3 regions of the Mesorhizobium sp. M1406 genome follow, and region 3 is predicted to be linked to each of the others. Evidence: riboswitches for the same ligand, from Rfam matches in the RefSeq annotation. Region 3 holds a riboswitch; each other region holds the start of a gene.
The links. A riboswitch is a leader RNA that binds a small molecule or an ion and turns the genes downstream of it on or off. The one in region 3 is predicted to bind S-adenosylmethionine.
Positions count from the first base shown of each region.

Region 1: it holds a riboswitch for S-adenosylmethionine, as region 3 does, so the genes downstream of both, NKH03_RS13655 (hypothetical protein) here and NKH03_RS06330 (O-succinylhomoserine sulfhydrylase) in region 3, are expected to answer to the same signal.
Region 2: it holds a riboswitch for S-adenosylmethionine, as region 3 does, so the genes downstream of both, metX (homoserine O-acetyltransferase MetX) here and NKH03_RS06330 (O-succinylhomoserine sulfhydrylase) in region 3, are expected to answer to the same signal.

Region 1 is NZ_JAMYKW010000013.1:24,370-33,700, forward strand. Features, by position in the region: gene NKH03_RS13640 (hypothetical protein) at 1-69, shown strand, start outside; gene NKH03_RS13645 (hypothetical protein) at 445-717, shown strand; gene NKH03_RS13650 (hypothetical protein) at 1,154-1,603, opposite strand; SAM-I-IV-variant riboswitch at 1,870-1,968, shown strand; gene NKH03_RS13655 (hypothetical protein) at 2,003-2,533, shown strand; gene NKH03_RS13660 (hypothetical protein) at 3,385-3,588, shown strand; gene NKH03_RS13665 (hypothetical protein) at 3,679-3,924, shown strand; gene NKH03_RS13670 (helix-turn-helix domain-containing protein) at 4,119-4,421, shown strand; gene NKH03_RS13675 (hypothetical protein) at 4,666-4,959, shown strand; gene NKH03_RS13680 (hypothetical protein) at 5,130-5,297, shown strand; gene NKH03_RS13685 (hypothetical protein) at 5,337-5,828, shown strand; gene NKH03_RS13690 (AAA-like domain-containing protein) at 5,796-8,381, opposite strand; gene NKH03_RS13695 (alpha/beta hydrolase) at 8,378-9,331, opposite strand, start outside.
Region 2 is NZ_JAMYKW010000001.1:390,108-400,527, reverse strand. Features, by position in the region: gene NKH03_RS02020 (aldo/keto reductase) at 1-712, opposite strand, end outside; gene NKH03_RS02015 (gamma-glutamylcyclotransferase) at 835-1,356, opposite strand; gene NKH03_RS02010 (DUF2125 domain-containing protein) at 1,508-2,506, shown strand; gene NKH03_RS02005 (sugar kinase) at 2,517-3,440, shown strand; gene NKH03_RS02000 (prephenate/arogenate dehydrogenase family protein) at 3,448-4,383, opposite strand; gene hisC (histidinol-phosphate transaminase) at 4,390-5,499, opposite strand; SAM riboswitch at 5,635-5,712, shown strand; gene metX (homoserine O-acetyltransferase MetX) at 5,825-6,994, shown strand; gene metW (methionine biosynthesis protein MetW) at 6,991-7,605, shown strand; gene NKH03_RS01980 (Stf0 family sulfotransferase) at 7,617-8,417, shown strand; gene NKH03_RS01975 (glycosyltransferase) at 8,539-9,546, shown strand; partial or broken gene NKH03_RS01970 (DUF1330 domain-containing protein) at 9,604-9,920, opposite strand; gene NKH03_RS01965 (glycosyltransferase family 2 protein) at 10,291-10,420, shown strand, end outside.
Region 3 is NZ_JAMYKW010000004.1:225,681-236,100, forward strand. Features, by position in the region: gene NKH03_RS06295 (magnesium and cobalt transport protein CorA) at 1-13, shown strand, start outside; gene NKH03_RS06300 (GcrA family cell cycle regulator) at 171-689, opposite strand; gene NKH03_RS06305 (aspartate aminotransferase family protein) at 1,048-2,247, shown strand; gene argF (ornithine carbamoyltransferase) at 2,265-3,176, shown strand; gene NKH03_RS06315 (Hsp33 family molecular chaperone) at 3,270-4,301, shown strand; gene apaG (Co2+/Mg2+ efflux facilitator ApaG/CorD) at 4,487-4,879, opposite strand; gene NKH03_RS06325 (ceramide glucosyltransferase) at 5,124-6,272, shown strand; gene NKH03_RS06330 (O-succinylhomoserine sulfhydrylase) at 6,287-7,474, opposite strand; SAM riboswitch at 7,532-7,609, opposite strand; gene NKH03_RS06335 (2'-deoxycytidine 5'-triphosphate deaminase) at 7,692-8,786, shown strand; gene NKH03_RS06340 (ABC transporter substrate-binding protein) at 8,888-9,661, shown strand; gene araD1 (AraD1 family protein) at 9,706-10,420, opposite strand, start outside.

The sequences.
Region 1 (9,331 bases), on a different contig from region 3:
TCATGTTGTCCAACCACTGCTGATTGGCACGCTGGGCGACGGTCTGCCTCTCGAACGAATATTCGTTGATTGGGCCGGGCTCGTTCGGCGGCGCGTCGTGAACACGCCGTGGCACCACGCCCCGGTTCATCGGCAGGCGGGGGTGGGGGTGGCTGCAGGGGCCCCTATCCCGGCGCACGGGCCGCGTCTCGGAAACCATCATGACCGGGAAAATCGTGCCGGCTGGATGTCGGCCCGTGATTGCCATGCGCTGCGACATTTTAGCGTTCACATTGTTACACTCTTGTAACTTTACGTGAGACCTGCAATGTGCCGCCCGGCTTCGAAAAGCACCGATAGCCAGCATCTCCACGCTGAGAATTTAGCCGAAATCGGCTTTGGCCGGTCGCGCGGCCTTGCAACCGCGCCTGACGATGGCTGCTCACTAAAACCGGGACAATCCTAATGAAATTACGCCTGACTATCGCCGCGCTTGCGGCAAGCCTTGCAATCACCGGCTGCATGTCAACGGAAGAACTCGCCGCTCGCAATGATCAAATCTGCCGCAGCTACGGCGCTCGGCCCGGCACAGATGCCTATGTCAATTGCCGCGTCGGGCAAGACCAGAGGCGGGTCATGGAGGAGCAAGCTTCGGCGCAACGGCAGATGGCATCTCAGCAGGCATACTGGAATACGGTCACCGCAATGCAGCGGGCCGGCACGACCTTCACCTACTAAGCCCGCCGCTCAATGCTCATAGAAGCGTTCTGTGCCAAGGCACGGATTGGGCAGCTGCGCGCTGTTAATGGATCTTGAAACCGGCGTTGACGAGTATAGCGTCGAAGAAGGCTGGCGAGCCTCTTCGGGCCATGTAGCCGATCCCGTGGCAGGGCCAATGATCGAGGAGAAATCGCAGCAAACGAAGCCCGCGAATACGTTGTCGAAGCCGCTGGCGGCTTCAGACCGCTGACATCGATGCAGCAAGCGCGGAAGGCATGGACGTCCCAAGCATCGCGTGACGGGCCCAACATAATCGACCCCTGCCCGGCCTCCGGCCCAACCCCCTGGACGATCACGGCCCGCCCTTGCTCCAGTCCTGCAGGTCTTCAGGCAGTTCGCCCTCGTCCCACTCATCGGGCAGGTCGAGGCCTGCCCACATAAGGTGGTTCATGGCTCAGTTATTCTTCTCCGGCGGGATCAGCTGGTCGACGCGCGCCCAGCCATCAAGCTGGCGCTGGAGGCAATCTGCTTCCTTGCTGTAGTCGGGCACGTTGCCATCGACACCGCCGGCTTGCCCATAGCACCACATCAGGATCGGCATCCGCTTCTCGACTGGCACGTTCTTCCAGTTGTCCTCCCGAACTTTATTGACCCAAAGTCTGTAGGCCTGCTTTTTGGCCGCCTCCTCGGCGGCGGCTCTGGCAGAGGCCTCATCAGCGGCCTGCTGGACCTTAGCTCTGGCGGCGTCTATGGCGGCCTGCTGGGCGGCGGTCAGGGGCGCGGCCTTGTCGGCAGCGAGGGACTTCATCAGCTTGTCGACGCTGAACTGCGGTGGCACCGGCTCCTCGGCGTGGGCGCTGGCGATAGCGCCAGCGAGCAGCAGGATGGCAAGAACAGTTTTCATGGGGGTCAGTCCTCCTCGTTGTGGGTGGTTTCGTAGTCATCGTTGAGATCGACCTCTCCTCGACTGGGCCGGCTCCTCAACATCGTCCTCATCGGCATAAAACAAATATGCGCAAAACGTCGAGATAGCCCGACGGTCCAGCGCGCCGGGGCAGTCCGGCACCATCAGCCCGATGGGGGGTGGGTGTGGCTGCTCGATTTCAGAGCCCCCAGTCTTCCACCCATGAGGAGAAGGCTTGCCGACGTGCAATCGCTTTGGTAGACCAATCCCTGCATCCAGAGAGGGCCCCGGCCCCGCCAACCAGCTTTGACCGGCAACGGTGGTGAAGACGATGTGGCCCTCAATGGGCAACAGTAGGTCTCAGCCCTCCAGATGCACGTGTGAACTCTGGGGGTTCTTATGCTCTCAAGGCGAGGTTTTCTGATTGGCGCGGGCGGCCTGCTCACAGCGGCATTCGTCAAGCACGCGCGAGCGTTCGTTGGTAGAACTGGCCAGCCCCTGCTCGCGTCCCCGGCGCAGGTCGCCGAGACCATGTGCTGGTATGACAGTGGCGAGCAGGGCTACCTGCTGACTGTCGGTCAATGGACCTTCTGCCCCTCGCCGCCAACATGGCGGGAGTTCTTTATCAGCGAGGGCATCGCACACGAGGCTGAGGTCGAACACAGCGCCATTTGGGAGGAACACGGGGTCGACCCCGGGGATTACGACTACGACGTCGACGGATTTTTCTGGGAGACCTGGTTCGATCTTGAGACGGGTCCGACTGGCAAAGCCTACCGCCTGCTGAAGAAGCTGGACCTAGGCCCAAAGCTCGGGCGCAGGAGCGATGAGCCGCATCTGGTGTTCTGCGAGGGTGACGTCGCCAACGACGACAGCCGGTGGGTCGATGCAAGGGACCAACTCACGCTATCCCTCCTGCAGGTCGGCTGATCGATCTGAAGCTTCCCATCCGCATTACGGAAGGAATTTGAGGGGGCGACATGATAGACGACGAACCGACGCCGACAGCCAGCGCGCGGAGCCCGGGATCATACCTTACACGTGCCGGTACTGCGGCTGGATCACCACGGTGCCAAGCGAGGCCGAGGCACGTCTCTGTATGCGGTGTGTTCGTTTCGAGGGTGACGTGCATCCGGCGATGACCGGAGCGCGGATTGCGGCACACAACGCCCGCATCATGGGCATGATCAAGAAAAAGGACCAAGGCTAGGGCGATCCTGCATAGTGCGTAACATACCTGATCGCCCCGGGGCGGTTGCCCGAAGACGGGGCCGGGGCACGATGTGGGGCCTCCATAATCCGCACGTTTTCGCTTTTTTAAAGCTTTTTGGGAGATTGGCCGCAAGGCTACCGAGGCCGCACTCTTCACCTGTATTGGCATCCGAAGCGGCAGAAATATCCACTTAGGCGTGCCCCGATTGACAGGCCAATCAGAAATGGATGGCGGGACAATTTCCCAAATTCGGCGCTAACGACAGGCCTGAGCCTGTCCACTATAGCTTGTGTTTGCCGCCGGTTTCGCGGGCAAAGGCCGCCACCGAAATGGTAGGCACCGAAGGGATAATCAAAATGAGAAAAATCCTGATCGCCGCACTGTCGATACTTATCCCCGGCTTACACCAAACGGGCCTTTCGTTCGCTACTTGCCTGCCAGCAGAGCATGGACAAGGCCAGCATTGGCTCAGCCGATCAATCCGTCTCATACTAAGATTTCACCGGCAGCTAATCTCGCTGAATTAATACACACGCGGTCTTAGCGACCGCACAAGGGGAAAATACTGATGGCCGTGAAGCACAGCCTCGACTGGAACGGTACCCAGAACATCGTCGTCATTGACAACACCGCTAACGGCGGCCACGTCGAGATGACGCTGGCGGAGTTCGTGAAGCTCGCCGACAAGGTCATCACCAAGACGTTCGAGCCGACCAACCCCGGCTACCGTAAGTCGTTCCGGCTGCTTCCTGCTCTTGCTGCGGCCAGATAGGTGCAGCGGGCCCGCTCCCGGTGCTGACGGTCGACTTCAGCCGCCTGCACCGTCACCTCCCCGCTGCTGAGTGAGGAACAGGCCTGCCACATGACTTACGTCCCGCAGAAACCCACCTCGATGCGCGATGTCGCCGGCTACACGCTAATGCAGCGCGCCCGCGCCACCAACACCAAACGCCCCGGCGGTCGCGATCCACGCGTCGAAATCTGGCACCACGCCTCCGACACGCTGAAGCACGTCGCGCCCAGCTGGATGGCGGCCATCGACTGGGCGAATGCCAATCGGGCAATCCCGAAGCTGACGAAGGTCTGGCCGCATCGCGAGCATGGCTAGCAGCGAGACGAAACCACAATGCTGCGGACACCGCTCGGCTCGCGCTGGTAGCCGGTACGGCAGCTGGACGACCCCGACCTGGCCCGCAGGGGTTTGCCCGAAGGCCGGGGGTGGGTCGAATGTGGGGCCCCTCTTTCCCGCACATTTTCGGATGTTGGGGGTTTATCGACATCCTGATGGGAAGGCCGAGGCTGATGAACGACGTTTTCAAGGAAGTGGCCGCGTTGGTCGACAATTTTGATCGGCGACTGAAGCGCATCGAAAATGATATCGCGCGACTTCTAGAGATCATCGAGCAAATGAAGAAGCCAGCCCCTGATCTTCGTGAACCCGAGAAACTTACCTATAGGCTTTCAGACGTTACCGAGATTACGGGTATCTCTAGGTCAATGCTCTATAAATTGTTTAGCGAAGGCAAACTGCATGCGAGCAAATCGGGAAGGCGCACCTTAATCCTTGCGACCGAGTTGGAGCGGTACTTGCGGGAGGTGTCCTGATCAACGGTGGCCAACGGAGCAACTGCCTCGGCTCATCGGCAAGCTTTGGACCAATTTCCCTGAACTCGCCATCTCCAGAACGCCCAACTTAATGGCTCAGGGCGTTTATGTGCCCACTTCACCACACCTTCTGGGTTCCAATGGCCAACTGACCGCATTGTCAGCAGATAGCATCTGACCATCTCTGCGGCCTGCCACGGCGATGTTATGGTCGGCAGGATCGGCAGCCAGGAGGACATAATCCATGCCCGCGATCACCCGCCGTACTCTTCTCGCGCTGACCGGCGCGGCGGTTGCCGTCGACCCGGTGTCCGCTGAGGTAAGGGTCTCGCCTAAGCTGCAGGCACTGATCGCGGCGCACGAGGCGGCCTATGCAGCATTCCACCGCATTGTTAATCGAGCGGCGAGCAGCAGGGATGACCGCGCTAGAGCTGACCGGAACGAACAGGTGGCGCTGCTGGCCATCTGTGGCCAGCAATCAGCCGAGGCAACCGCCGGGCCAAGGCCGAGTACCTGTTGGCCGTTGAGGACGGGGTGAACTCGACCTGGAAGAGCACATGCAGGCCATCCTGCACTCGATGATGCGGGGCTGAAGGCGCGGGGGATCAGGCGAGCCGGTGAATAGCTGAAGGAGTTCGACGCCAGAGGTCACCGAAAAAATAACGGCGACGGCACTTCTTCCCAGTGGCAGGCCGCGAGGAGGCGGGCATGTCGAAGGATCAGCAGGTTCAGGCGGTGCGGGTCGCCAACATCCCGACAGCCGAGTTTGAGGAGGTGGTCGACGGTCCATCGGCGCCGACCATCACCAAGCTGGCCGAGGGTGGTGAGGCACCCGCACCACCCAGCGCGGCATCGAGAACAACCACCATCCCCTGACCCATCCGCTCAGCACCGCTGCCCGAGACCTATCAGGAGGTGCGCAAGGCGCTCGCCCGGTGCGTCCGCGTCGACGAGTGCAGGCATTGGTCGGCGAAGGCGCAGGCGCTGGCCTCCTATGCCCGGCAGATGAATGACGAGAGCTTGTTTCGGGCGGCGCGGCGCATTCAGGACCGGGCAATGATCCGGTCGGGTGAACTGCTGGCCGAGATCGAGGCGGAGAACGGCAAGCGAACAGACCTCGAACCTATTTCCACGAAGGAAACAGGTTCACCCCGCCAACAAGCCGCGAAGGAAGCCGGGTTCAGCCCGAAGCAGGCCGCCGATGCCATTGCCGCCGCCAGGGTGCTAGCCGACGAGGCTGACGCACTGATCGAGAGCGACGATCTGCCGACCGCTTCAAGGCCACCTCGAGTTGGCACGCACGTCCCCAAGACGGGCGGGCGGTTTGCCCGAAGGCCGGGGGGTGGGTCCGAAGCGAGCCGGGAACCGTTCTGCCTATTTCTCGTCTACGATGACCAGTTCTCCTGAGACTATTTTGTCTCTGACTAGCTTAAATTTTGCAGTGAACTGTTCGCCAGAATGGGGGCTGCGTACGATAACTCGACTATTCCGGCCAAGTTTTCTGGGGTTGGTTTGGGGCAGTACTGTTGCCCGAGGAGTTTGCAATATCGTCTCTCGCAAAACCTGCTGCGCCATCTCAGTAGCCGATTTAATCAAATTCCCGAATTGGGACCCGCTCTCATCCAGCATAGCGCTATGCTCAGCTACGATCGACGTCAGGTACTGGGCGGCTCGCCTTGATCTTGGTCTATCACCAATCTGGCGAGCAGCATTCATATCTTGATATGCCGCGACAAAACCAACAATCGCCCGGTCGGGCGTCACGGTACCCAAGCCAGCACGGATTGCATCCATAATCTCGAACGCCTTTCCAGATTTGTTGCCGGCTACGAGCGCCTGCGCTTGTGTCAGTAGGAACAAAAGGTCTTCATCGGGCAGAAATTGGTCCGAATGTGCTACCCTAAGTGCCAGCGCCATAAATTCCCTTAGCGCCCGCGAACGGAAATGGACCGGTCCGGACTGAGATATTGTGCGAAGTGACTCGAGACGATCATTTAATATTATGGCTTCGTCAGCGTGAACCTTTCTCCAAATGAATGTTGTAAGCCCAGAATGAAGGTCTTCCGGCAACAATTTGATCAAATCCAGAGAAATTCTAACAGAATTAGGCCTCGATCTGTCTATATTAAAACTAGATTTTATAATACGCTCTATCAAATCATCGCGTCCTACCCCCCCAAGCAAAGACATTAGTTCACCAATTCTAACGTCGCTCGAATCTAGGTCTGAGAACGTGTTTATTCTCTTGTCTTTTGTCTCCGCTATGATATCTACTGCTTTCTCCAACAAGAATATATCTTTTGGCTCCTGCCCAAACCTGAACATACGCCCAAGAATTGCCGGTTGCTGTTCTTTTGGGGCTACCGACAGCGCGGTCTTTAGATTTCGTAAGGCCGATACGGTATTTCCTTCGCGGGCCTCGATGGTGGCAAGTGAATATAGGATTGCCGCAAAAATGCGGGTTTCGTCGTCGTCGCCTAACGGCGGCTCACTCGCAATACCGTTGCCAAGTTTGCGCCCTTCCTCCCGACTTTCAGCAGTGTCCTCTGCAGCGAGCGCCGCTATCAAACCGGCCTTTGCAACGTTGGCCGACTTGGTTTCACTGCGTACGACCATGCGGTAGGCTGAGATAGCGGAAATCCTGTCTCCGGAGCGTGCGAGCGCCGTCGCGTAGTGATAAAGCGCTGCCATCGACCGTTCCGCCTCAGATGGACGATCCACAAGGTTCTGAAATTCTAATACAGCTTCGTCGTGCCTGTTAAGGTAGAGCAAGGAGAGTGCTAACTGATACTGGCTGTCGTAAGGCAGTGTGTCGGCGGCCTCGTCCTTGAACGAAGAGATTAATCTGACGGTTTCTGCATAGGCGCCGAGTCGGAATTGATCAGCGGCGACCCTGAGTGGGCCTCTTTCGCGCGCGGCAATTGTTGAGAGCCACTCATCAGACAAAGCCGCGTCTATGATCGGATTCTTTATTACCGGGCGGCCAGCTAAATCATAAGTAGTTATTCCCGATAGATAAAGGGCCGATCTAGTTTTCGGATCGATGTCCTCGACGTTACCCCACCTGATTGAACCTATCGCAGCCCTTACACTGCTGTCTGATTCAGCAAGCACCCTTATGTGGTCAACCGGAGCTCTGTCAAATTGTCGCAGATAAAGCTTTTCTACTACATTGCTCACGTCTTCGACGCTCACTTCGACCTGTCCAAGCCCTATGTCTTCCAGCTCCGAAGTGACATCCCAGGTCATCCTCGGATTGCCGCTCGTAACACGAAAGACTTCTTCAATAACGGAGGAGGTAAAGGCGCACCCGGCGTTGGCCATAAATTTCACAATTTCGCTTTGTGAAAAATCCTTCAAATAAATCTTCTCGCCAATGTTAAAAGGTGAGATACTCCGATCCTTTATAAGCTCCGACGGTTCTGCAACTCCGGCGAGAATATAGGTCAATCTTTCATATTCCGAGTAATTTACCCTAGAAAAATACATGCTACGGATTTGAGAGAAAAGACGATCTGAATACGATGTAGAAACAACTGAATCGATCTCGTCGAATATTATAATCAATTTTCTCGGAAATATCTCCCGCAGAATCTCCAGAAGACTTAGTTCATACTCGCGATGTGGCTCAGCTATCCCCATCTTCCTGATGGCTATAATCGAATTTCTGGTTGCGTTTTGCCACGCGCCCTTTCCGTTAACAATCGAGTCTATCAGGTGACGAAAAAAGGATGATACGTCATCGATCCTAACCGACAGGTCAAAGTATGGGACAACGTCCCCCTCGGCCTCTCGCTTCTTCTTGATGTGCAAGAGGAGATTGGTCTTTCCCATTTGCCGCGCTTCCAGCACATATGGCGGACGCGCCATTGCCAGAACAGTAGATTCCAATTGACGGTCAGCTTCTCGGTCGACGTACAAATGATCAGGAATAATCGCTGACGGACGAAGCTTCTTCAAAACTTGTCCTCCGCTTCCAGTCGCCTAACTCGATCAGGTAGGCTCTCGCCTGTGTCTCTTCGATCGCGCAGGTCACGTAACACATGTTTTACAAATCTCGGCATCCCGTTCGCCGATCGGATGACGCTTTCGTCGTCCTGTGCGCTGAGCGAAATTCCGGTAGGTGGCTTTATCAAGCTCAGCAACCCGCCGACCTCATCTACTTTCCACCGGTTGGCTCTGACGAAGCTGATCCGCTCCCTCACCTTGCTATATCCTGTCGGAATAACCTTGTCAGGGTTGGCTATCGACGTGAAGACAAATCTAACTTGACCACTGAGGGTGTCATCCGAATCAAAATGAGACGTTATATTAACAGCCCCTACAATGAAATCTAATAGCCTACTATCTGTCACAGGTATTTCTTCGACCAAGAAGCATCTCACAGCCACGTTTGAGTTTGAGATTGCGGATTTAAGATCCCAAATCAACGTAGGTATGTCATCGGAGCTTCTGGCGTAGGTTCCTGTCTCCAACGCGATCGCTTCACGAAGAAAAGCCGAAGTCGGGTTTGTGTCTGGTGACAAATAACCACTTAGCATAATATGCTGCAGCTTCCACCCAGAGCGGATCACCATCCGTCTTACAAGGGAAGTCTTACCCACCCCGCTATCACCAGAGATCCAAACGGGAGCACCAAGAGTGGCCCGCAATATATAGTCGTCGTCAGGCCGTTGTAAATAATACTGTTCGTCACTCAGGTGATATATGTCAAATAGCGGATCGGCGATTCGTGCAACCGAATTTCCGTTACTTTTTATAGAAGGAGAGGTTGGCCCCGCTGTGATAAAATTCCTAATAATCTTGTAAGATATGTCGTCATAATTTGATGGCCTAACTATTGAGAAGTGGTCGCACGATGGGATCAGGCTGTGCTTCGGACCGATTAGGGTGGGTAGGGCGCTTTCTGG
Region 2 (10,420 bases), on a different contig from region 3:
CCCCGCCGCCACGCGGGCTTTGGCCAAGATCGGCCTCGCGGCGGTATTTGCCGCTGAGAAAGCCCTTGGCCAGGCTGAAATAGGTGATGACACCGATGTCCTCGGCCACGCACAGATCGCGCAATGGCCCATCGAAGGACGAGCGATCGTAAAGATTGTATTCCGGCTGCAGCACTTCGTAGCGTGGCAGGCTGCGCAGGCTCGCCACATCGAGTGCGGCGCGCAACTGGGCGGCGTCGAGGTTCGAGCAGCCGGCATATCGGATCTTGCCCTTGGCGAGCAGCTTTTCATAGGCGCCAAGAGTTTCCTCGTAGGGCGTCGTCGGGTCCGGCCAGTGCGACAGATAGAGATCGATCGTGTCGGTCTGCAGCCGCTTCAGCGATGCGTCGACGGCCTTTTCAATGTATGCGGCGGACAGGTCCTTGTGGCCCTGCCCCATATCCGAACCGACCTTGGTGACCACGATGACCTTGTCACGATTGCCACGGTCCTTCATCCACTTGCCGATGATGGTTTCCGACTCTCCCCCTTTGTGGCCGGAGACCCAGCGCGAATAGGCGTCCGCCGTATCGATGGTGTTGAGGCCGGCGCCGACGAAGCGGTCGAGCAGGTCGAACGAGGTTTTCTCGTCGGCGGTCCAGCTGAAGACATTGCCGCCCAGAACCAGCGGCGCGATGGAAAGGTCGGTGCGACCGAGACGGCGTTTCTGCAAGGCGTATCTCCGGGATAATTGGGGCGGGCGAATGGCGCCCGCGGGGCTGAGGTTCGGAGCCTAACCTAGGTCTTGACTGATCGAGGTCAAAAGCCTGGCCGCCTTTTTCCGCAGCGCCAGCTTCACAAAGGCGCGACCTGCCGCGCCACCTCTTCCAGCCAGTGGTCGCGAATGCCCAGCGCCTCGAGGTGCTCCAGAGTGCTCTGCACATAGTCCTCGTTGATGCCGGACTGGCCCGCCGCACCGCGCACCACGGCCGCCGCCTCCGCCGCGTCGAGGGCGCCGGCATATTGCTCGTGCTGGCGGTCGACGATATAGGCCACCGCCTCGACCGTGGGGCCTCCGTCGAGACGAATCTTGAGCATACGCTCGAGATAGACGTTGGTGACCAATTCGCGCTCGCGCAGATAGGCGATGACCTCGTCGCGCAAGTCGCCGGGAACGCGGAACGCCAAGCCGATGCAGGAGCCGCCACGATCCAGGCCGAGCACCAGCCCCGGCCGTTCACGCGTGCCGCGATGCACGAAGGAATAGACGCAAAGCGAGCGCCGGTAGCCGTGCAGGCGGGCACGCTGTGTCTCGACATGCGCGAAACCCGGCCGCCACATCAGCGAACCATAGCCAAACACCCAAAAATCGCCCATATCGCCGCGCCTGATTGCAAAAGATGCCAACACCGCACCGGGACCGGTGTCTTTTCCGCCTGTCCCCGTCTACCCATTCGTCTCTGTCTACCTATTGTTGGCGGGATCGACTGTCCGTCCGCGACACACATGCGTTAACGAGAGCCAAAGTATGACGTCAAGTGACGAACGCCAGCCGAGTAAACGTCGCCGCCTGTTGTGGCTTGCCGCGCTCGTCGTGGTGCTGTTTGCCATCTACAGCGGCGGCTGGTTCTATCTGGCTGACCGGGTGAGGAGCGAGGCCGACAAGGCGGTTGCCACGCTGAACAAAACTGGCGTCGAAGCCGGCTGCGCCAACCTCCAGGTCAGCGGCTATCCCCTGAGCTTTACCGTCTCCTGCGACAATTTGGCTTACGAGGACGATGCCAGGAACATCGCCGCTTCGGCCGGCAGTTTCAACGCAGCCGCCCAGATCATCCAGCCTCTGTCACCGGTTGCCAATCTGCGCGGCCCGCTCAGGACTTCCGTTCCAGGCATGGCGCCGCTGTGGATCGACTGGGACAATCTGCAGGCCAACGTGAAATTGTGGTGGCCGTTACCGCAACGGATTGCCCTGGAGGCGGAGGGCTTGTCCGGCCAGACCGATCCGGCCGACGATACCGATCCGGTGCAATTGTTCAGCGCCGGCAAGGCGGCCGGCCAACTGCGGCCGAATGGGTCGGACATCGACTATCTCGGCAGTTTCGGCGATCTCGAGATCGACCCCGGCGCGATCGGCGGGCGCGTGCTGCCGGCGCTCGATGCCAGCGGCGACGCAACGCTGAAGAACGGCGTCGCGTTGATTGGCACGCAGGTGAAAAGCCTGCGCGGCCAGGCGATCGAAATCCGCAACCTCGACCTGTCGTCGGGGACGGCGCGCATCACTGTTTCGGGACCGCTCTCGGTCGATGCCGAGGGCCTGGTCAACGCCAATCTGATGATCAGGCTGAAGGACCCGAAGGCGGTGGCGGCCATCCTCGGTGCCGCCATACCCGAGCAGAAAAGCCAGATCGAGCAGGGCTTTTCTGCCCTGGCGGTGCTCGGCAACGAACCGTCGATGCCGCTCAAGGTGGTCAAGGGCAAGGCCTCGCTCGGCTTCATCCCACTGGGCAAGATCAAGCCGCTCAATTAAGCATCCCAGTATGAACAGACCGGCAAAGCTTCTAAGCGTCGGCGCGCTGACGCTCGACACCATCCTGCGTGTCGAGACACTGCCCGTGCATCAGGGCAAGTTCATCGCCTCCGACAGCGTCCAGATCGCCTCGGGCATGGCCACCAGCGCTGCCTGCGCCGCGCACCGCCTGGGCGCCGAGGTATCGCTTTGGGCGAGCGCCGGCGACGATGTCATCGCCGACCAGCTCATCGCCAGCGTCGAGGCCGAAGGCGTCGATTGCACCTTTGTGCGCCGCGTCAGAGGCGCCCGCTCGGCGCTGGCCTCGATTCTGGTCGACGCGCATGGCGAGCGCATCATCGTGCCGTTCTATGACAGGCTTGCCCAGGCCGATCCCGAAGCCTTGCCGGTCGCCGACCTCTCCGCATTCGATGCCGTACTGGTCGATGTCCGCTGGCCAGGTGCGGCAGCACTTGCCCTGAAGGCGGCGCGCGCCGGTGGCCGGCCGGCGATCCTCGATGCCGACACCGCTCCGCTGGAGGTCCTGGAACAGCTGTTGCCGCTCGCCACGCACATCGTTGCATCGGAGCCGGCGGCTCGCATTGTCTGCGGCCAGGCGCTCGATCCGGAAACGGCTTGCGCCGATCTCGCCAGCCGCACCGACGCCTTTGTCGCGGTGACTGGCGGCGCGGCGGGGAGTTGGTGGCACGACCGTTCCGCAGGCCGTGTGCGCCACGTCGCGGCGCCGAGAATCAAAGCGGTCGACACATTGGCCGCCGGCGATGTCTTTCACGGCGCCTTCGCCGTCGGCCTGGCGGAGGACATGCCCGTCGAGCAGGCTTTGCGCTTTGCCAGTGCGGCCGCCGCGCTCAAATGCCTGCGCTTCGGCGGCAGGCTTGGTGCGCCGAATAGAGCCGAGACGCTGGCCATGGTTGCCGCGACCTGGCCCGCCTGAAACAGACTTAGGTCTTTGCCGGGTGTTCGACCGCCTGGCGGCCAAAATCGGGCACGTCGATGTCCTGGCCGGCCTCGATGATCGAGCGGCGCACGGCGCGGGTGCGGGTGAACAGGTCGAAGAGTTTTTCGCCGTCACCCCAGCGGATCGCGCGTTGCAGCGACGCCAGATCTTCCGAGAACCTCGCCAGCATTTCGAGGATGGCATCCTTGTTGTGCAGGCACACATCCCGCCACATGGTCGGGTCGGAAGCGGCAAGGCGGGTGAAGTCACGAAAGCCGGAAGCCGAATATTTGATCACCTCGGACTTGGTTACCGACTGCAGATCATCGGCGGTGCCAACGATGTTGTAGGCGATGATGTGCGGCAGATGCGAGACGATGGCCAGCGTCATGTCGTGATGCTGGGGATCCATCGTATCGATGTTGGCGCCGCAGCGGCGCCAGAATTCCGACAGCCGTTCCAGCGCGTCCGGGTCGGTATCGGGCAGCGGCGTGAAGATACACCAGCGATTGTCGAACAGGTCGGCGAAACCGGCATCGGGGCCGGATTTTTCCGTGCCCGCCAGCGGATGACCGGGAATGAAATGGACGCCGGCCGGCACATAAGGCTGCATCTGCGCGATGACGGATGCCTTGGTCGAGCCGACATCGGTCAGGATCGCGCCCGGCTTCAGCGCCGGTGCGATTTCCTCGGCCACGGTGCCGGACGAGCCGACCGGCACCGAGACGATGACCAGATCGGCATCGCGAACCGCCTCCTTCGCATCGGTGGTGTAGCTATCGCCGAGCCCAAGTTCTTTCGCTCGCGCCAGTGTCGCGGCACTGCGGGTCGAGATAGCGACGTGGTGGGCCAGACCCTCGCGGCGGATGACGCGGGCCAGCGACGAACCGATCAGGCCGATGCCGACCAGCGCGATCTTTTCAAACATCGGTGATGTCATGGCGTTCTAGCTTTTCAGGAATGTCGTGAGTGCGGCGACAACGCCGCGATTGGCCTCTTCGGTGCCGACGGTCATGCGTAACGCGTAGGGAAAGCCGTAGCCGGAAACGCGCCTCAATATATAGCCGCGCGCCGTTAGATACTCATCCGCCGCAGCTGCGGAATGTTTGTCGTCCTCGGGAAAATGAACGAGGATGAAATTGCCGACGCTCGGCGTCACCCGCAGTCCAAGCTTTGTGAACTCCTCGCTCAGCCATGCCAGCCAGATCTCGTTGTGCGCGACGCTGCGCTCGATATGGGCGCGGTCGCGGATCGCCGCGATGCCGGCCTCGATCGCCGTTGCATTGACGTTGAAGGGGCCACGCACGCGGTTGATCGCATCGATGATGTGCATCGGCGCGTACATCCAGCCGATCCGCGCCCCGCCAAGGCCGATCTTGGAGAAAGTGCGGGTCATCACCACGTTCTCGGCGCTGCCGACCAGTTCGATGCCGGCTTCGTAATCGTTGCGGCGGACATATTCTGCATAGGCCGCGTCTAACACCAGAAGCACGTGCTTTGGCAGACCGGCATGCAGGCGGCGCACTTCCTGGAACGGCACATAGGTGCCGGTCGGGTTGTTGGGATTGGCGAGGAACACGATCTTGGTGCGCGGCGTGACGGCGGCCAGGATGGCGTCGATGTCGGCGCGCTCATCTTTTTCCTTGATCGTCACCGGAACGGCACCCGCCGACTGGATGTAGATCTTGTAGACCATGAAGGCGTGTTCGGTGATGACAGCCTCGTCGCCGGGCGCCAGATAAGTCTGCGCCAGCAGGCCGAGGATCTCGTCGGAGCCGTTCGAGCAGATGATGTTGGCCGGGTTCAGGCCATGCACTTCGGCGATCGCTTCGCGCAGCCGCCTGGCGGTGCCGTCGGGATAGATATCGAGCTTTCCGGCAATCTCGCGCGCGGCTTCGATCGCCTTTGGCGACGGACCGAGCGGGTTCTCGTTCGATGACAGCTTGTAGACCTTGGCGATGCCGGCCGGCGCCGTGCTCTTGCCCGGCACATAGGCATCGATGTCCATGATGCCCGCGCGCGGGGTTGGACGTGCCTTGTCCGGTGTCTGGCTCATGTCGTAAAATCCGTCGAGAACGCTCCTCAGGGAAGCCGCAGCGGAAATACAAGCCGTGGCCCGCAATGTCGAGAGGTGACCGCCTCCGGACAAAGGCTGGCCGTTGACGCCAGCACGCCACGGGCCTAGAAGGGTGCGAACTTCCGTGGTGATTTGGCCGGTCGGCTTGCAGCCACGTTAAACAACTTGCTAAAGGGCCGCTTGCATCCTGTAACCGGCTTTGCGACTGCAATGCCGGTTTTTTGTTGTCCGCGCCGGCCGGATACCGCATCGGCATCGATTTTCGAAAAACACGGTGCAGGGATCAAGGTGTGAGATGGATGCAATGGCCGCTCTGCGTGCTCGCAAAACCAACAACGAGGCCGACCAGCCATCGAGCCCGGTTTTGCGTTTTGGGCCTGACAAACCGCTCAAGCTGGACGCCGGTACGCTGCTGTCGCCGTTCCAGATCGCCTACCAGACCTATGGCACGCTGAACGACGCCCGCTCCAACGCCATCCTCGTCTGCCATGCGCTTACCGGCGACCAGCACGTCGCCAGCACCAATCCGGTGACCGGCAAGCCGGGCTGGTGGGAGGTGCTGATCGGCCCCGGCAAGATCATCGACACCAGCCGCTTCTTCGTCATCTGCTCCAATGTCATCGGCGGTTGTCTGGGGTCCACCGGACCGGCCTCGACCAATCCCGCCACCGGCAAACCCTATGGGCTCGACCTGCCGATCATCACCATCCGCGACATGGTGCGCGCGCAGCAGATGCTGATCGACCATTTCGGCATCGAAAAGCTGTTCTGCGTGCTTGGCGGCTCGATGGGCGGCATGCAGGTGCTGGAATGGGCGTCGAGCTACCCGGAGCGCGTCTTCTCGGCGCTGCCGATCGCCACCGGTGCGCGCCATTCCTCGCAGAACATCGCCTTCCACGAGGTCGGCCGGCAAGCTGTCATGGCCGATCCGGACTGGCATGGCGGCAAATATTTCGAACACGGCAAACGCCCGGAAAAGGGCTTGGCGGTGGCGCGCATGGCCGCCCACATCACCTATCTGTCGGAGGCCGCCCTGCACCGGAAATTCGGCCGCAACCTGCAGGATCGCGAAGCTCTGACCTTCGGCTTCGACGCCGACTTCCAGATCGAGAGCTATCTGCGCCACCAGGGCATGACCTTCGTCGATCGCTTCGACGCCAATTCTTACCTCTACATGACGCGGTCGATGGACTATTTCGACCTCGCCGCCGACCATGGCGGCCGGTTGGCCGACGCCTTTGCCGGCACCAAAACCCGCTTCTGCCTGGTGTCCTTCACCTCGGACTGGCTGTTTCCGACCGAGGAGAGCCGCTCGATCGTGCATGCGCTCAACGCGGCCGGCGCGTCGGTATCCTTCGTCGAGATCGAGACCGATCGCGGTCACGATGCTTTCCTGCTCGACGAGCCGGAACTGTTTGCCGCCATCAACGGCTTCATCGGCTCGGCGGCCCGGGCGAGAGGATTGAGCCAATGAGCGTCAACCGCGACCAGCGCGTCGACCTCGAGGTCGTCGCCAATCTCATCCCGCCGCGGTCCCGCGTGCTCGATGTCGGCTCGGGCGACGGCTCGCTGCTTGAATTGCTGCAGGACACCAAGCAGGTCGACGGCCGTGGACTCGAGCTGTCGCAGCGCGGCGTCAACGAATGCGTGGCGCGCGGCCTCTCGGTCATCCAGGGCGATGCCGACAAGGACCTCGAATTCTATCCCGACAAGGGCTTTGACTTCGTCGTCCTGTCGCAGACGCTGCAGGCCACCCGCAACCCGAAGCTGGTGCTCGACGAATTGCTCAGGATCGGCAACCGGGCGATCGTGTCCTTCCCCAATTTCGGCCATTGGCGCGTGCGCCTTTCGCTGTTCCTCAACGGCCGCATGCCGGTGACCAAGGACTTGCCCTATTCCTGGTACGACACGCCCAACATCCATTTCTGCACCATCCGCGACTTCGTCAATCTGTGCGACGAACTCGGCGCAACCGTGGAAAAAGCAACCGCACTCGACGCCAATGGCCAGAAGATCGGCCTGTCGATGCCGTGGTGGTTTTGGAATTTCTTCGGCCAGCAGGCTGTGTTCTTACTGAAGCGGTAGTCTTGATCGCCATGCATCTTTTTCGTAGGCGCCCTCTGCCAGTTGAAATCCCGCCGGAAATGCTGGCTGGGTTGAAAGCCGGAATTCTCATCTGCACCTCACCGCGCAGCGGCAGCAATCATCTGGCCGGATTGATGGCGGCCACCGAGCTTGGCAACCCCCTCGAGTGGTTCGGTGGCCGCCGTGTTCTCGCAATGCCGAACTATCCTCGCGATCCCCGTGCCCAGGTTTTGCGTGCATTGAAAGATGGGCGGTCTCCCTCTGGAATTTACGCTGCCAAACTGTTTGCAAGCCAGTTTTTGCAGGTGGCCAAGACTGTGGATCTCCCAGCCAGCCTTCCAGGACTGCACTACGTGCGCTTGACTCGCCGCGATCTCCTTGGTCAGGCAATCTCTTGGTCACGCGCTCGTCAGACCGGTCGGTTTCGCTCTACTGAGGCTGTTCAGAACTCACCACGCTATGACGGCGCATCGATAGCGGAGGCCCTTGAAAAAATCGTGCTGGAGAATCTGTCGTGGGACATCTGGCTTGCAAAAAACGGATTGTCTTTCCTGTCCTTGACATACGAGGAACTCTTGGCAAATCCACAGGCCAGCCTTGAGAAAGTCGCGGGTCTGGTAGGCGCGCAACTCACATTTGAATCTGCTGAATCTGCACCAGCCCCCAGTTCAGGTCTCGAAATCCAACGAGACAACGTCAATAGGGAGTGGAGGGAGCGCTTCTTGTCGCAATACTCGGACCCCTCAAAATTCAACCTCAGCAATCATCGCGCTTTCGGCACTCTTAGAAACCTGGGCCAGCGTCCGATCTGATCGAAAAGGCGATGTGAAGATCATAGGTGACAAGGAGCGCTTTGCGAATCTACTGCCGCTTGATCCGTAGGGTTGTCTTTACATTGGGTTGCGGCGACGATAGCCACCTAGACGCTGATAAATGGTCGGTGCAGAGATGGTTGAGGAACGCGCAACATACTCGCTCGTCTTGGAAATGGAGAACGCCAAATCCATAGATTGGGGCGAAGTCGGCGTTGGACTGAAGGCGCTGGCGCGTGAAATCACTTCGGTTTCCTCAGCCGGCTTGGCCAGACCGAAGGTTGTCATCTCCCACGGCGGAACAGAGGCGGATGCAAAAACGCTTCGTAGCGACATCACAGCGGAAGCGCCGCAACTGGAACGAGTTGCCGACGTCATCTTTGCCGCTTGCCCAGGAGGGCGATATTACGACCTGAAGAATAATGGAATCTTGAAAGCCGATGGGGACGTAATTGTCTTATCCGACTCAGATACCGTAGCTGAACCCGGATGGCTATCAACTTTACTTGAGCCGTTCGCACAATCTGAAATTGTTTGCGTGAACGGATATACCTACCTATTGCATGATGACTTCTTTTCTAGAACGTTTGCCTTGATTTGGTTTTTTCCAATGGCACATGGGGACGGGAGATTTGCTTCAAAGAGGGCAATTAATGCCAATAATGTAGCTTTTCGGCGCGACTGGATTACAAAAAATCCTTTTCCAAAACATAATGGGTTCAAAGTCTCCTGCACATTGCTGATGCGCAAGCTAAAACTTGAAGGTCACAAGATCTATAACGTCAATGCACGCGCTTATCATTACTCGCCACGTGGCTGGAAATTCTTTTACTGGCGTGCACTGGTAACCGGTCGCGATGCCGACCGCAAATATGTGGAGCTTAGTGCGCCTAGCCGCACGCAACGGGTGGCGAAGTCTTTCAGCCGATGGTTCACCATGTCGTGGCGCACAACACGACGTATCGTTGGCCATGCCCGAGAAGCAGGGATGCCGCTTTGGCAAATTCCATTTTCCCTGATTGTCGGTCAGGCATTTTATGGCTTGGCGTTTTGGGGCCAGTTCAGTTTCGCTGCCGGCATGGTTCGCGACGAAATCGAGACCGTGCCTGACTATGTCGGGCACAGCTAGGCGATTTATCGCGATCCCTTGCGCCACGCCCGCAACGTTGGATTGGTCTGGGACCAGTCAACTCAGAACATCCGTGGCCTTGTGCGGATATTCGACGCCATCGGCGAACACCACGTCGGACTCTGAATTGTCCGTACGCAGCGCCAATATCGCCTGGTAGGCCGGCGAGCTGTACCAGTTACGCGCATGCTGCCTGTCGGGAAATTCGATGATGATCAGATGACCAGGCCAGTCGTTCTCGATCACCTCCACATCGCCGCCATGAATCAGAAAACGGCCGCCGAAAGGCTCCAGGCATCGATCTTGTGCAGATATTCGACGATCTGCGGGCCCATCGTGGCCTGGCGCATATGGGCAACGGCGTAAGCGGCCACATGATTTGTATTCCCTTTGTATCGAAGCCGACCAGCTGGCCTCGCAACAGCAATCTGCTCAAACGTTGAACGCAAAACGATTACGTCCGAGGTAATGGAATACGCGCTATCGGTCGCGCATGTCGCTTCCGTGGTGATTCGCAAATGCTCTGTCCGGCAGTGCTGTTGCAATTGGAGCGCTAACAATGGGAATTCGTTATCTCGCGCGGGCCAAGGACCGGCACGGTGAGTGACACGGGCAGCTGGTTTTTGTAACGTCACATCGACTATGAGGTGTAGCGGAAAGGAAAGTCCGATCCATTCGACCGTTCTGAAAATCGAAAAGTCCTGGATAGACGCGCGACCCTGCGCAGGAAACAGCTGACACGACATGGCCGGGATCATCGAACCGACCCCTCTCATCACGGTCATAACGCCGACCCACGATCGGCGCGAATCAGTGTTGCGCGCCGTGGAAAGCGTGCTTTCCCAGAGCATGCCAAGGTTCGAGCATATTGTCG
Region 3 (10,420 bases):
TGGGTGGCTGTGAAAGAGAGCGAATAGCAAATAGGGAATAGCGAATAGCAACGGCTTGCTTCCTGTCACAGAAGCCAAGCCGTTGCTATTCGCTATTCGCTATTCGCTATTCGCTATTCGCTATTCGCTATTCGCTATTCGCTATTCGCTATTCGCTATTCGCTATTCGCTCAGCGACTCCGCCGCCGCTCCGATGCCGGCTGGAACGCCACGCGGGCGTGGTACTTGCAGTAGGGGCCGGTTTCGGCGGCGTCGTTGCCGCAGAAATGGAAGTCCTCCGAAAGCGGATCGCCGTTCGGCCATTTGCAGGTACGCTCGGTCAGCTCGACGAGTTGCAGATGCCGCGAGATCGGCAGCACGACATTCTCGACCGGGCGGATGTAGTGGCGTGCCACCGGTTCGGCGTCGAACTGCGTCTGCAAGGCAGTCGCGCCGATCGATGTCGTGACATGGCGTGTGGCGGTAGCGGCGCGCGATACCGATTTCTGAACGGTCGATCCTTGCGCCGCCTTCTTCTGGCGTGCCGGCGTGGCGGTCGAGCGCCCGCGGCCCGACAGTTTCAGCCGGTGCACCTTGCCGATGACCGCATTGCGGCTGACCCCCCCAAGCTGCGCAGCAATCTGGCTTGCGCTCAGACCCTCCGACCACAGTTTCCTGAGAAGTTCTACCCGCTCGTCAGTCCAGTTCATGAGACCGCGCTCCTGCTAAGCGTGCGGCAATCGGAATCCATTCCCAACCCGGCAATATTTGCCGGGGCAGACACCACATATATCTGGTGATTAGGTCCGCCGCACGAAATCTAGTTATTTCTCGTCTACAACTACTCTATGCGCTGACTCGGTGACAAGAGTCCCAAGTGCAACACGAATCGGTTTTTTCGGTTTTCCCCAACTTGCCCGGTCGCTTATGAGCCGGCGTCTCGTCAGAGGGCTTGCCGCGCGGCACTACGCGACGTTTTCGTTGACTTCATGGCCGAAAAACACGATAAGCCGCAAAGGCCGCCGCTTTGGCGGCTTTTTTGATTTTCCGGTACCGGAGACGCATATAATGAGCGGTTCGGCGCTTTACGAGACCTTTGCTCGCGCACCCCTGGCCTTCGACCACGGGGAAGGCACCTGGCTGGTTACCGACAAAGGCGAGCGATATCTCGATTTCGCCGGCGGCATCGCCGTCAATTCGCTGGGCCACAGCCATCCGCATCTGGTGGCCGCACTCACCGAGCAGGCCGCCAAGCTCTGGCATGTCTCCAATCTCTATGAGATTCCGGGGCAGAGCCGGCTCGGCGAGCGGCTGGTGGACGCCACTTTCGCCGACAAGGTGTTCTTCACCAATTCCGGCGCCGAGGCGCTGGAATGCGCGATCAAGACGGCGCGGCGCTACCAGTTCGTCAACGGACATCCCGAGCGCTTCCGCGTCATCACCTTCGAAGGCGCCTTCCATGGCCGCACGCTGGCGACCATCGCGGCTGGCGGCCAGCACAAATATCTCGAAGGCTTCGGCCCCAAGGTCGAAGGTTTCGATCAGGTCGGTTTCGACGACATCGACGCCGCCGAAAAGGCGACCACGCCGGAGACGGCCGCCATCCTGATCGAGCCGGTGCAGGGCGAGGGCGGTATCCGTCCGGTGCCGACGCAATCGCTGAAGCGGCTCAGGCAATTGTGCGAACAGCACGGCCTGCTGTTGATCTTCGACGAGGTCCAGTGCGGCATCGGCCGCACCGGCAAGCTGTTCGCGCATGAATGGTCAGGGGTTACGCCAGACATCATGGCGATCGCCAAGGGCATTGGCGGCGGCTTCCCGATGGGCGCCTGCCTTGCCACGGACGAAGCGGCCGTCGGCATGACCGCGGGCGTGCATGGCACCACGTTCGGCGGTAACCCGCTGGCCATGGCTGTCGGCAACGCCGTGCTAGATGTCGTGCTGGAAGACGGCTTCCTCGAAGACGTCCAGCGCAAGGCGCTGCTGATGAAGCAGGGTCTCGCGTCGGTCGCCGACGAGTTTCCCGAGGTCATCGAGGACATCAGGGGCACCGGGCTGATGCTGGGCCTCAAATGCGCCATGCCCAACACCAAGGTGAACATGGCATTGCGCGACCAGCACCTGCTGGCGGTTCCGGCCGGCGACAATGTCATTCGCCTGTTGCCGCCGCTCACCGTCACCGACGCCGAGATCCACGACGCGCTCAACCGCATCCGCGCCGGCGCCAAGGGCCTGGCGGAGGCGATCGCCTCCGCCGCCGCGAAGTAATCCCGGAACCATTGCTGATGTCAGTTCGCCATTTCACCGATCTTTCCGCCGTTTCCGAAGGCGATCTGCGTCTTATGCTGGACGATGCGGTGGTGCGAAAGGCCCGCCTCAAGGCTGGCGAGCGCAGCAAGCCGCTCGAAGGCAAGGTGCTGGCGATGATCTTCGACAAGCCGTCGACCCGCACGCGTGTGTCCTTCGACGTCGGTATGCGCCAGCTTGGCGGCGAGACCATCATGCTGACCGGCACCGAGATGCAGCTCGGCCGTTCCGAGACCATCGCCGACACCGCCAAGGTGTTGTCGCGTTATGTCGACGCGATCATGATCCGCACCACCTCGCATGAGCGGCTGCTGGAGCTGACCGAGAATGCCACCGTGCCGGTGATCAACGGACTGACCGACGACACCCATCCCTGCCAGCTTATGGCCGATATCATGACCTTCGAGGAGCATCGCGGTCCGGTCGCCGGCAAGACCATCGCCTGGACCGGCGACGGCAACAACGTGCTGCATTCGCTGCTTGAGGCCTCTGCGCGCTTCCGCTTCAACCTCAACATCGCCGTCCCCGAGGGCAGTGAGCCGGCGCAGAAGCATATCGACTGGTCGCAGTCGCATGGCGGCAAGCTGCATTTCACCCGCTCGCCCGAGGAAGCCGTCGATCAGGCCGACTGCATCGTCACCGATTGCTGGGTGTCGATGGGCCAGGAGCATCGTGCCCGCGGCCACAACGTGTTCTCGCCCTACCAGGTCAATGCCAAGCTGATGGCGAAGGCCAAGCCGGACGCGCTGTTCATGCACTGCCTGCCGGCGCATCGCGGCGAGGAAGTGACCGACGAGGTCATCGACGGGCCGCATTCGGTGGTCTTCGACGAGGCAGAGAACCGGCTTCATGCGCAGAAGGCCGTGCTCGCCTGGTGCCTCGGCGCTTGATCTCTGTGAGCTTGATCTCCGGGGGTGTGATGCCTATTTGCGCCACATCACGCAAATCAAGCGCGTTTCGACGCATGCTCCCGAGAGGGCGGCATGGCCGCGCCCCGGAGCTTTGTTATGTTGGAAACCTATCGAGTGACTGAACATCACCCCAAACTCGGCGAATTCGGCTACGCCGGCGACGATCACGTCGTGCCCTTCGAGGTAGGCCCGCTCGACGTGCGCGGCCGCACCGTCCAGCTCGGGCCGATGCTCGATGCCATCCTTGGCCGCCACGATTATCCCGAGCCGGTCGCCCGGCTGCTGGCGGAGGCCTGTGTGCTGACGGTGCTGCTCGGCACCTCGCTCAAGTTCGAGGGCAAGTTCATCCTTCAGACCCGCACCGACGGGCCTGTCGACATGCTGGTCGCGGATTTTTCCACGCCCTCGGCGCTGCGCGCCTATGCGCGTTTCGATGCCGACCGACTGGAAGCGCTGGTCGCGGCGGGCGAAACGTCCCAGCAGACCCTGCTCGGCACCGGCGTGCTGGCGCTGACCATCGACCAGGGCGCTCACACGCAGCGCTATCAGGGTATCGTCCAGCTCGATGGCGAGACGCTGGAAGATGCGGCACGCACCTATTTCCGTCAGTCGGAGCAGATTCCGACCGATCTCAGGCTGTCGGTGGCCAAGCTCTTGACGCCCGGCCCGGGCGGCGCCCGCGAGCAGTGGCGCGCCGGTGGCATCCTGGCGCAGTTCCTGCCGCAGTCGCCCGAGCGCATGCGCGTGCCGGACCTGCCGGGCGGCGATGGCGATCCGCGCGAGGAGATCCACGATCCCGACGACAATTCCTGGCTGGAGTTGCTGGCGCTGCTCGGCACCATCGAGCCGACCGAACTGATCGACCCGACGATCGGCGCCGAGCGGCTGCTCTACAGGCTGTTCCACGAGCATGGCGTGCGCGTCTTCGGCGGCGTTCCGGTCGCCGACCAGTGCTCGTGCTCCCGGGACAAGATCCGCGGCATCCTCGAGGGCTTTTCCGCCCAGGAGATCAAGGACAGCACCGAGGACGGCGGCATTCACGTCGCCTGCGAATTCTGCTCGAAGCAATATGACTTCGACCCGGCGGAGTTTGCGGCGCAGTAGAGTGTCCCTTCCTTCTCCCTGTTTACGGGGAGAAGGTGCCCGAAGGGCGGATGAGGGGCAGCGCGAACTTCGGCGAATGGCCGCGCCGTCCACTCGGATGCCTTGTGCGTGGAAGACAATCTCATCAGCCCGGCGGCGCCCCTCTGCCGGGCATTTCTCCCCGTACAGAGACGGGGAGAAAGACGCTAATTCACCGTCCGCCGCTTCCCCGGCAGGTCGAGTGAAAATGCGGGGATGGCGATGTCGAACGTCTCGCCCCGCTGGTTGCGCATCGTGTAGTGCCCGACCATGATGCCGGAGGGTGTCGAGAGCGGGCAACCGGACGTGTACTGGTAGCTGTCGCCGGGATTGAGTTCGGGTTGGTCGCCGACGACGCCAGGGCCGCGTACCTCTTCGACCCTGCCGGTGCCATCGGTGATGTGCCAATAGCGCGACAACAGCTGGACGGAATCGTCCGACTGATTGTCGATCGTTATCTGATAGCCCCAGACATAGCGGTTCTCGGACGGATCCGAGCGGTCCTCCAGATAGAACGGCCTGACCTGCACTTCGATGTTGCGCGTGACGGCGCTGTACATAAGCAGCTCCAAAACAATCCAGTATCTTTCGGCGCTCCTTGCAGGCTGGTCAACGGTGCGCGTCCTTTCATTGCCTACCGAACGGCAGGTGCCGGCAAAGAATGTCATTTAAGTGACACACGACAATGATGGTGTGCGCCGACCAGTGCCGCGCGACTCGGGCGCTCTGTCGAACTGTTGAAATCGGTCGTCATGCCAGCCAGATTGTTCTGGCGGACCGGTTTTCTGGAGTGACCGGATCTCGATGGAACTCACTCTCATAGCCGCAACGCTTTCAATTGCTCTTATCCTCTCAAATCTCGCCAGCATCGTGCTTGCCGCTTCGCGTCTGAAACGGCGCCGCATTATCGCGCCGCCGACCGGCAAGCCGCGGCCGGTGTCGATCATCGTGCCGTCGCGTGGCATTGAACCGTTCACGCACGAGACGCTGGAGCGCGCCTTCTCGCTTGATTGGCCGCGCTACGAGCTGATCTTCTGCGTCGCCCACGCCGACGATCCGGTAGTCAAACCGATAAACAGGGCGATTGCCCGGTTTCCCAAGGTGCCGGCCCGGCTGATGATCGGCGACGACCGCTTCAGCGCCAATCCGAAACTCAACAATTGCGTCAAGGGTTGGGAAGCGGCGCGGCACGACTGGGTCGTCCTGGCCGATTCCAACGTGTTGATGCCGAGAGACTACATCCAGCACCTGATGGCTGCATGGCGGCCCGACACCGGCCTTGTCTGCTCGACGCCGATCGGCTCGCGGCCGGCCGGCTTCTGGGCTGAAGTCGAATGCGCTTTCCTCAACACGCTCCAGGCGCGCTGGCAATATGCCGGCGAGGCGCTTGGCCTTGGCTTTGCCCAGGGCAAGAGCATGCTCTGGAACAAGCCGATGCTCGACGCCAATGGCGGCATCCGCGCGTTGGCCGCCGAGATCGCCGAGGACGCCGCCGCGACCAAGCTGGTCAACGGCCTCGGCCTGCGCGTCAATCTCGTCGCCGCGCCCTTCGAACAGCCGCTTGGCCGGCGCACGTTCGACGAGATCTGGTCACGTCAGGCCCGTTGGGCGCGCCTGCGCCGCGTCACCTTCCCGCTGTTCTTCGCACCCGAAATCCTGACTGGCGCGGCGGTGCCGCTGGTGCTGGCGCTGATTGCGGCGGCAAGCGCCGGCTTCAGCCTCTGGGCAACCGCCATTGCCGTGGCGGCCTTCTACCTTCCCGAGTGCGCCCTGGCCTGGTCCAAGGGCTGGTACCTGTCGCCACGCATGGTTGCCGCGATCATGGCGCGCGACCTGATCCTGCCGGCGATGTGGGCACGCGGCTGGCTCGGCGGTGCCGTCGACTGGCGCGGCAACGCGATGACCATCGGGACCAAGGCGGCCGAGCTGGAAGAGACGCCGTCCGGCGCCTGAAAGCCAAAGCCCTCTTACGAGGCCTTCAGCGCCTGTTCGATATCCTCAAGCAGATCGTCGGTGTCTTCCAGGCCGACGGACAGTCTGAGCGTGCCCGGCCCGATGCCGAGCTCGGCACGCGCTTCGTCGCTCAGGTTCTTGTGCGTCGTCGTCGCCGGATGGGTGATCAGGCTCTTGGCGTCGCCGAGATTGTTGGAGATCAGCACGATGTCGAGCGCGTTCTGCAAGGCGAAGGCCGCCTGCTTGCCGCCCTTGACGTCGAGGCAGATCAGCGTCGAGCCGCCCGACATCTGCTTCTTGACGATATCGGCCTGCGGGTGGTCGGCGCGGCCGGGATAGATGACGCGGGCAATTTCCGGCCGCTCGGCGAGGAAATCCGCGATCTTGCCGGCGCTTTCCGTCTGCTGGCGCACGCGCAGCGGCAGCGTTTCCAGCCCCTTCAGCAGCGTCCAGGCGTTGAAGGGCGACAGGCTGGGCCCGGTGTGGCGGAAATAATCGTGAAGGTTCTCGTCGATCCACTTCTTGTCCGACAGGATGACGCCGCCGAGACAGCGCCCCTGGCCGTCGATGTGCTTGGTCGCCGAATAGACGACGATGTGGGCGCCGAGTTGCAGCGGCTTCTGCTGCAAGGGCGTGGCGAAGACATTGTCGACGATCAGCCTGGCGCCGATCGAATTGGCGAGCGAGGCAACCGCGGCGATGTCGACCACTTCCAGCGTCGGGTTGGTCGGGCTTTCCAGGAAGAACAGCTTGGTGTTCGGCTTGACCGCCTTTTCCCAATTGGCGATGTCGGTGCCGTCGACCAGCGTCGCCTCGATGCCATATCTTGGCGCCAGCGTCTCGACCACCCAGCGGCAGGAGCCGAACAGCGCGCGCGCCGCCACGATATGGTCGCCGGCCTTGGCGCTGCACAGCAGCGCTGCCGTCACCGCGGCCATGCCGGAGGCGGTGGCGCGGGCGTCCTCGGCACCTTCGAGCGCGCACATGCGCTTTTCGAACATGTCGACGGTCGGATTGGCGTAGCGCGAATAGATGAAGCCCGGCTCCTCGCCCTTGAAACGGGCTTCGGCGGCCTCCGCCGTTTCATAGACGTAGCCCTGGGTGAGGTAAATCGCTTCCGACGTTTCGCCGAAACCGGAACGCAGCGTTCCGCTGTGCACGAGTGCCGTTTGAGGCTTCCAGTTGCGCTTGTTGGTGCTCATCGCTCTTCTTCCAGACACAAAAAAACCGGCCGCGAAAGTCGCAACCGGTCCATACGGCCTTGCGGCCCGACGGTCCTTTAGCGACTTGTTTAACGTGGCTGCAAGCCGACCGGCCAAATCACCACGGGATAACGACCCTTTAGACCCGCGCCACGCTTGCGTCAATTGCCGGCTTGATTAAGAGGTTTGTACCAGCGGCGTTGCAGCGGAGCCGGCTTTGCGGCAAACAGGCATTCTTCCCGATCAGGACATTTCGGCGCTCTTCCAGTCCGGCGCGCTGAAGTCGGCACGTGCGCTCGATGCCGACCAGATTCAGCCGGCCAGCCTCGATCTCCGGCTCGGCGACAAGGCCTGGCGGGTGCGTGCGTCCTTCCTGCCGGGCCCCAACCACAAGGTCTCGGAAAAGCTCGACCGGCTGAAGCTGCACGAGATCGATCTGGCCGAGGGCGCGGTGCTGGAGACCGGCTGCGTCTATATCGTGCCCTTGCTCGAAAGCCTGGCATTGCCGGCGGACATTTCTGCCTCGGCCAATCCCAAGAGCTCGACCGGGCGGCTCGACATCTTCACCCGCGTCATGACCGATCGCGGCCACGAGTTCGACAAGATCGCCGCCGGCTATCATGGTCCGCTCTATCTGGAGGTCAGCCCGCGCACCTTCCCGATCGTCGCGCGCACCGGTTCGCGACTGTCGCAGATCCGTTTCCGCACCGGCAATGCGCTGCTGTCGGAAGCCGAACTTCACCAGTTGCATCGCGCGCAGATACTGGTTGCCACCGAGCCGCCCAACATTTCCGGCGGCGGCATCGCGCTGTCGATCGACCTCAACGGCGATCGAAACGGCCTTGTCGGCTACCGCGGCAAGCATCACACCGGTCTCATCGACGTCGACCAGCGCGCCGCGCAGGAGGTCGTCGACTTCTGGGAGCCGATCCACAAGAGAGGCGCTGGCGAACTGGTGCTCGACCCCGATGAATTCTATATTCTTGTGAGCCAGGAAGCGGTGCATGTGCCGCCGCTCTACGCCGCCGAGATGACGCCCTTCGATCCGCTGGTCGGTGAATTCCGCGTCCACTATGCCGGCTTCTTCGATCCGGGCTTCGGCCACTCGGCGTCCGGCGGCACCGGCAGCCGGGCGGTGCTGGAAGTGCGCAGCCACGAAGTGCCGTTCATCCTCGACCATGGCCAGATCGTCGGCCGGCTGGTCTACGAGCACATGCTGAAGCGGCCACGGGCACTCTATGGCACCGATCTCGGGTCCAACTACCAGGCGCAGGGTTTGAAGCTGTCCAAGCATTTCCGCCCCGCGCGCTGAACCCCCTTTGCCCGCTGGCAAAATACTTGCCTGCGCCGGCTCGCCATGCTTGGCTGCCTTTCTGGTCGTCAAGCTGGCGGCGTTCAAGGGGAACCAAGAAAATGCAGATTTCGAAATGGATCATATCGGCGGCGGGCGCTGCCATGCTGGTGATGGCGGCCGGCTCTCTGTCGGTGCGGGCAGCTGAGAAAATCAAGATAGGCACCGAGGGCGCCTATCCGCCATTCAATACCATTACAGCGGACGGCAAGGTCGAAGGCTTCGACATCGACATCGCCAATGCGCTGTGCGCGCAGATGAAGGTCGAGTGCGAAATCGTCACCCAGGACTGGGACGGCATCATTCCCGCCCTGCAGGCCAAGAAGTTCGACGCCATCATCGCTTCGATGAGCATCACCGAGGAGCGCAAGAAGCAGGTCGCTTTCACCAACAAATATTATACGACACCGCTCGCTCTGGTGGCGCCGAAGGACAGCGATCTCACCTCGACGGAACCGGCGGCCCTTGCAGGCAAGACGGTCGGCGCCCAGGCCTCGACCACGCAGGCCGACTATGCCCAGAATACCTATGGCAAGGCGGGCGCCGAGGCAAAACTCTACCCGACCCAGGAAGAAGCGATCACCGACCTGACCAACGGCCGGCTAGACGCCGTGATCTCGGACAAGTTCGTGCTGATGGATTGGTTGAAGAAGGCAAGCGACGGCTGCTGCAAACTGGTCGGTGACGTCAAGGGCACGGAGACACAAGCCGGCATTGCCGTCCGCCTGGAAGACACGGCATTGCGCGACAAGCTCAATGCGGCCATCGACGCGATCGTCGCCGACGGCACCTACAAGAAGATCCAGGCCAAATACTTCGACTTCGATATTTATTGACGTCGGAGCTGCCAATCTCCTCCCCTTGGGGGGAGATCACCCTTTCAAAGCGCCTTCACCGCCACCTTCACCGGCTGCTCGATCTCGAGCGGATTGCGCAGCGGCAGGCCGAAATCCTTGGCCTCGATCTCGAACACGTCGCCGGCTTCAGTACTGATGCCGTCGGCGAAGGACAGCGTCGCCGTGCCGAACATGTGCACATGCACGTCGCCCGGCTGGCGGAAAGCCGCATATTTGAAGTGGTGATGTTCGAGATTGGCGATGGTGTGCGACATGTTCGCTTCGCCGGACAGGAAGGGCTTTTCCCACAGCACGTCGTTGTCGCGCAAGATGCGCGAGGTGCCTCTGATATCGGACGGCAGGTCGCCGATCAGGATCTCCGGCCCGAACGAAGCGTTGCGCAGCTTGGAATGGGCGAGGAACAGATAATTCACGCGTTCGGTGACGTGGTCGGAAAACTCGTTCGACAGGGTGAAGCCGACGCGGAACGGTGCCCCGTCATCGCCGATGACGTAGATGCCGGCCACCTCGGGCTCTTCGCCGGCGTCCTTGGCGAAAGCCGGTGACAAGAGCGCCGCACCTGGCGCCACCGCCATCGTGCCGTTGCCCTTGTAGAACCATTCCGGCTGCACGCCGATCTGGCCTTTCGCGGGCTTGCCGCCCTCCAGCCCCATGCGGAACATCTTCATGGAATCGGTCAGCTGCTCCTCGCCGTCGGCGCTGAGCTTCTTGTGCATGGAATCGCGTGTCGCGGCTGAG